2 regions of the Anaerobacillus sp. MEB173 genome follow, and region 2 is predicted to be linked to the other one. Evidence: riboswitches for the same ligand, from Rfam matches in the RefSeq annotation. Region 2 holds a riboswitch; the other holds the start of a gene.

Region 1 (3,425 bases), on a different contig from region 2:
TTCATAGAGCAATTGAAGGATATGCTGTTCAACTGTATCTTCAGTAGCGAAATTATAAATATGGACATCACTTTCTTGACCAAGCCTGTGAATACGTCCGATTCGTTGCTCGATTCTCATTGGGTTCCATGGTAAATCATAGTTAATGATATGATGGCAGAACTGGAGATTGATTCCCTCTCCGCCTGCTTCTGTTGCAATTAATACTTGTGCCCGATCTTTGAATAATTGTTTCATCCAGTCTTTCTTACTACGCTTAAATCCACCACGAAATGGTACAGATGTAATCCCATGTTGACTTAAGAACCATTGTAAATATAATTGAGTAGCACGATATTCTGTAAAAATTATCACTTTATCATTTATGTTCTGGATAATTTCTAACGCTTTTTCCGCTTTAGAATTACGCGTAATCTTTTCTATTTTACTCATCAATGTTTTAATAATCGTTTGGGCATACGAATTTGGATCTAGCTTTTCTGACATCCCTTTTAATGTCATAAATGCAGCTTCACGACTGCTGCAAATTTCTCGCTGTAAAGTAAGTAATGAGAAGTGACTCTTTAATAGTAAATGATCCTCTGGGTTCTCACTATGCTTTAGTGATGTTAACGTGTTATAGAGATCACGTTCTTCCTCACTAAATGTAATTGGTACTGTTTTTACAATTCGTTTTGGCCAGTCGATTCCTGTTTCTTCACGACGATTGCGAACCATTACCTTGCTTACTAGTTCTCGTAACTGCTCATCATTTTTTGGTGAGCGTTCACTTGAACGGTACGCCTTATCAAAAGTTGATTGATCTCCCAAATGTCCAGGTTTTAAAAGAGATACAAGATTAAAGATTTCCTCTAATTTATTTTGTACAGGCGTAGCAGTTAACAGTAAACAAAACTTTTTCTTTAAATGTTGAACGAATTCATAATTTTTTGTTTTGTTATTCTTTAATTTATGTGCTTCATCAATAATGACGAGGTCATAATTTTGTTTCATAATAATATCTCTGTGAGGATTGCGTTTTGCTGTATCCATCGATGCTACGACAACATCGCATTGTTCCCAAACATAGCTTTTCTTTTGAGGTACAGCTGGAATATAAAATTTTTGATTTAACTCGATTGTCCATTGCGAGACGAGAGAAGCTGGAACTAGGATTAATACTTTTTTTACGAGATTACGTATCATGTATTCTTTCAAAATCAGACCAGCTTCGATCGTTTTTCCGAGTCCTACTTCGTCCGCTAAAATCGCTTTACCATTCATCTTTTCAATAACGGTATTGGCTACTTCAAGTTGATGGCGGTAAGGTTTTAAGTCAGGCAAATGCTTTGGCGCTTGGAGACCATGAAATTCAGGTATGGACAAATGCTCTTCAGCTTCTAATGCTAATTTATAGAGGTCCCAATTTGCCCAAGGACCATCTTCTTCGATATGTTTAATAAATTGCTCTTGCCATTCTGTGTTGAAATGTATTGTAACAGTCATATTCCCTCCTCCTTCCAATCATTAGAGTATTGCCAATGTTGAATAAGAAATGGTAGGATATTAAATGAATATAGAATGTAGTATAAACAAGAAAGTATTAAATCATGTGTTTTATCACTTTCTATTGCTATATTTAGTGTTTTTTAATTACATATTGGCGGATGATAATAAGGGGAGAGATTACCTGATAAGGTAACGCCGAAGGAGCAAACATGGGAATGTGAATCTCTCAGGCAAAAAGACTCTTGTTTGACGCAACTCTGGAGAGAGTTTTTATAGCTTACTATTTACTATGAAAACCACCCACGAGGAAATTTCTTAAGTTTATGCTGATTTAAGAAAGAAACTTTCTGGTTACAGGACAGAGAAATACATTTTACTAGTGTATTTCTCTGTCTTTTTTTATGTTTTTTTATGTTTTTTTGTATGTGTTGACTTTTCGTCAAACATAATAAAGGCGACTATAGTAATCATTACACCAGGAATTTTCATAATCTTTTAAAGCTTTTTATCATTAAATTTGGAGGTATTTGTGTGACTGAATTAAAAAAGACACCACTCTTTGATGTATATAAAGAGCACGGGGCAAAAACAATTGATTTTGGTGGTTGGGATTTACCAGTACAATTTTCAAGTATAAAAGAAGAGCATGAAGCAGTTCGTTCTTGCGCAGGATTATTCGATGTATCACACATGGGCGAAGTCGAAGTGAAAGGGGAAAATGCTTTAGTTTATCTTCAACGTTTAATGACAAATGATGTGTCGAAGCTTAAACCCGGAGCTGCTCAGTATACAGCAATGTGTTACGAAGACGGTGGAACAGTGGATGATTTATTAATATATAAAAAAGATGAAGATGACTATTTACTTGTCATTAACGCCTCAAATATTGAAAAAGATGTAAGTTGGATGGAATCACATCTTATTGATGGGGTAACGGTTATGAATATTTCAGATGAAATTGCCCAAATTGCCCTTCAAGGTCCAGTAGCAGAGAAAGTGTTACAAACACTAACAGAAACTCCATTAGAAGAGATTGGGTTCTTTAAATTTAAAGATGATGTAAATATCAATGGAGTGAAAGCACTTGTATCTCGTACAGGTTACACAGGAGAAGACGGCTTTGAGATTTATTGTCATAAAGAGGATGTTCAACAGTTGTGGAAGGATATATTGGAGGCTGGAAAGAATGAGGGGGTTATTCCTTGCGGTTTAGGTGCAAGAGATACACTTCGATTTGAAGCCAAACTTCCGTTATATGGGCAAGAATTATCGAAACATATTACTCCACTCGAGGCCGGTATCGGATTTGCTGTTAAGACAGATAAAGTCGATGATTTCTTTGGGAAAGATGTACTGAAAAAGCAAAAAGAAGAGGGTTTAGCAAGAAAGCTAGTCGGGATCGAAATGATCGATAAAGGAATCCCAAGAACAGGTTATGAAGTGTTTGTTGGAGAACAGAAGATCGGTGAGGTGACAACTGGTACACAGTCACCAACATTAAAAAAGAACGTCGGTCTGGCACTTCTTGATATCAATTTCACTGCTATAGGCACTGAAGTTGAGGTTCAGGTTCGTAAAAAGCGTTTAAAAGCACAAGTTGTAAAAACACCTTTCTACAAGAGAGGGTAATAAGGGGAGATTACAAATGAGTTATCGTTATTTACCAATGACAGAGCAAGACCAAAAAGAAATGATGGATACGATTGGTATTCAATCAGTTGAAGAACTTTTTGCTGATATTCCTGAAAAAATTCGCTATAAAGGTCAATTAAACATTGAGAAGGAACTGCCGGAGCCTGAATTAGTTAACTATCTGCAAGGTTTAGCTGGTAAAAACGTCAATACGAAGCAATATCCAACTTTTTTAGGTGCTGGAGTATATGATCACTATATTTCATCAGTTGTCGATCATGTCATCTCACGTTCAGAGTTTTATA
Region 2 (3,425 bases):
AAAGAAGAGACTGATGTACCATTTAAGTCGAAAAATGACGGTGTAATGCATGCGTGTGGACATGATGGACATACCGCTTACTTGATGATACTTGCTGATTGTCTCATTCAATTGAAATCATCTTTATCAGGTACAATCAAAATTATTCATCAGCATGCCGAAGAAACACCACCTGGTGGAGCAAAGAGTATTTTGGATTCAGGGATCCTTGATGATGTGGATCATATTTTTGGTACTCATTTATTTCCTACTGAATCTACAGGAACAGTTGGTTATAACAGCGAGTATTCGATGGCAGGGAGAAGTGGTTTTAACCTAGGTATTCAAGGAGCTGGCGGACACGGTTCATCACCACATTTGGCGAACGACCCGATTGTAGCTGGGGCACATTTTGTAACAGCGATTCAAACGATTATAAGCCGTAGATTAAATCCGTTTGATACTGGTGTAATTACGGTGGGATCTTTTGATGGGAAAGGCGCCCGAAATGTTATTAAAGATCGTGTTGAACTTGAAGGTGATGCTCGTTATATGTCAGTTGAGACAAGACAAATCATTGAAACAGAAATGCACCGAATTGTGAAAGGAATCGAAGCTGAATTTGCGGTAGAGTGCGATTTTACGTATGTTAATGATTATCCGCCTTTATATAATCACCCGGAAATTACTGAATTTGTAAAATCAACACTTGAAAAGGTGGACGACCTAGATATAAAACAAGTGATTGAATTTCCGAAGTTTTCCGGTTCAGAAGATTTTGCTTACTACCTAGAAAAGATTCCTGGAACATTCTTTTATATTGGCTGTAAACCAAAAGGAGTAGAAAAAGTCTATTTTAATCACCATCCGAAGTTCGATATTGATGAAGACTCCCTTTTGGTTGCGGCAAAATCAGTTGGACACGTTGTGTGTAGTTATTTTGAACAATATAATTATTCTCAATTTGAAAAAACAATTGAAATAAAATAATTCTTTTATAATATTATTTCTTTTTAGAAAAATAAAAATAGTAGGAAAATATAGTTGACAGTCGTAAATTAAGTCGTTATTCTAAACTTAATCAAAAAATGAATAGATTGCGGATGATGGTTGTAGGAGAGTGTATAAGTAAGTGCACACCGAAGGAGCAAGTTCCAAAAAGACCCTTGGGACAAATCTCTCAGGTAGAAGAACTACAACAGGACGCACCTCTGGAGAGCGCGTAATTAAACGCCACCAAAGGGGTAGACTTCGATAATAATGAAGTTAAACTCTCAGGTAAAAGGACAGAGAAGGGTAGCGAAAATAAACTATCTTTTTCTGTCCTTTTTGTTTGCAATCAAGGACAGAAAAGGTAGTGAGTGAGCTACCTTTCCTGTCCTTTTTTTCATGGATAAAAAGTGTAGCAGATAGATAAGTTAGGTGTTTTAAAAATTTAGGAGGGATTTGAATGAGTTTAAAACAAAATGATTCAGTTATTTTCGAAGCAATAGAAAGTGAAAAAAAACGTCAGCATAACACATTGGAGTTAATTGCATCTGAGAATTTTGTAAGTTCAGACGTATTAGAAGCCATGGGGAGTGTAATGACAAATAAATATGCAGAAGGTTATCCAGGAAAACGTTATTATGGTGGTTGTGAATACGTTGATCTTGCAGAACAAGCGGCGATTGACCGGTTGACTACTTTATTTGGAGCCAAATTCGCAAACGTCCAGCCTCATTCTGGAGCACAGGCGAATACAGCTGTATTTTTTGCCTTACTTCAACCAGGTGATAAAGTGATGGGAATGAATTTATCGCATGGTGGACATCTCACACATGGAAGTCCAGTAAGTATGTCAGGAAAATGGTTTGATGTTGTATCGTACGGGGTGAGAGAAGATACTCAGCTGATTGATTATGATGAGCTTGAAACAATAGCCAAAAAAGAAAAACCAAAATTAATTATTGCTGGTACAAGTGCATATCCAAGAAAGATTGATTTTGCAAGGTTTAGAGAAATTGCTGATCAAGTTGGTGCGAAGCTAATGGTGGATATGGCACATATTGCAGGTCTTGTTGCAGCAGGATTACACCCATCACCAGTTCCTTATGCTGACGTTGTCACAAGTACTACGCATAAAACATTACGCGGACCTCGCGGCGGTATCATTTTAACAAATGATGAAGAGATCATTAAACAAATTAATAAAGCGGTTTTCCCAGGTATCCAAGGCGGGCCATTGATGCACATTATTGCGGCTAAAGCAGTTGCCTTCAAAGAAGCGTTACAGCCAAGCTTTAAAGAATATGCCAAACAGGTCATCGAAAATGCCGAATCACTTGGTGAAGCTCTAAAGAAAGAAGGAGCAGCCCTAGTTTCAGGAGGAACAGATAACCATATTGTATTACTTGATGTACGTCCGTGGAACTTAACTGGAAAAGAAGCGGAGAAGTTGCTAGAAGAAGCAGGTATTACAGTGAACAAAAATACGATCCCGTTTGATCCGCAAAGTCCTTTTGTTACAAGTGGAATCCGCATGGGAACTGCTGCATTAACAACACGCGGGATGAAAAAGGATGAAATGGAGAAAATCGCTAAAGTAATCGCAGATGTATTGAAGAGTAAAGGGGATTCAACGGTTTTAGCAAAGGCAAAGGAAACAACAAAAGCCATTTGTGGTGCCTATCCATTATTTCAACAACCAATCAATGTGTAAGAAAGGAGCAATCACTCATGGAATTTCAAAGTTGTTTTGACATTATTGGTCCAATTATGGTTGGACCATCGAGTTCTCATACTGCAGGTGTCGTATCAATTGGTAAGTTTGTTCACGAACTTTTGGATGGATGTCCTGAAAAAGCAGAAATTACTTTCTACGGCTCCTTTGCAGAAACACATCAAGGACATGGAACAGATAAAGCGATTCTAGGTGGATTGCTTGGAATGGATACAGATGATTCCCGGATAAAACATGCCATCGAAATGACTCATCACAATGGACTATACTATAGGCTTCAACTTGAAGAGAGTTGTCCGTATTTTGATCACCCGAATACAACGGTTATATCGGCAAAACGTAAAAACATTGAAGTTAAAGTTGGTGGTGTGTCGTTAGGTGGAGGTTTATCAAAAATCTTTATGATTAACGATGAGATGAAAGATATCCGGTTGAGCTCAAGCGATAGTATATCGACGCTTGTAGCATGCTTCCATCAAGACATGAAGAAAGAAACTGTTCTAAAGGGTGTTGTATGATGGAAATCCGGTCAATGAGTGAGCTTATTGAAATTTGTACAACTGAAAAGAAAACGATTGGCCAAATCATGCTGATGATGGAAGAGGAAAAATCAGGAAAAGATAAAGAAACAATTTTCCGGATGATGGAAGAGCGCTTAATTAAAATGAAAGAAGCTGTAGATAGCGGAACAAACGACCCCTCGTCTGCACCGAGCGGTATTTCA

Evidence for each region. A riboswitch is a leader RNA that binds a small molecule or an ion and turns the genes downstream of it on or off. The one in region 2 is predicted to bind glycine.
Region 1: another riboswitch for glycine. It lies ahead of gcvT (glycine cleavage system aminomethyltransferase GcvT); the one in region 2 lies ahead of glyA (serine hydroxymethyltransferase).

Annotation. Positions count from the first base shown of each region.
Region 1 covers NZ_JBJMAU010000002.1:154,103-157,527, reverse strand. The annotation lists gene ACJ2A9_RS05175 (DEAD/DEAH box helicase) at 1-1,485, opposite strand, end outside; glycine riboswitch at 1,647-1,740, shown strand; gene gcvT (glycine cleavage system aminomethyltransferase GcvT) at 2,020-3,117, shown strand; gene gcvPA (aminomethyl-transferring glycine dehydrogenase subunit GcvPA) at 3,134-3,425, shown strand, end outside.
Region 2 covers NZ_JBJMAU010000001.1:503,579-507,003, reverse strand. The annotation lists gene ACJ2A9_RS02565 (amidohydrolase) at 1-969, shown strand, start outside; glycine riboswitch at 1,083-1,185, shown strand; glycine riboswitch at 1,189-1,271, shown strand; gene glyA (serine hydroxymethyltransferase) at 1,430-2,680, shown strand; gene ACJ2A9_RS02555 (serine dehydratase beta chain) at 2,698-3,219, shown strand; gene sdaAA (L-serine ammonia-lyase, iron-sulfur-dependent, subunit alpha) at 3,219-3,425, shown strand, end outside.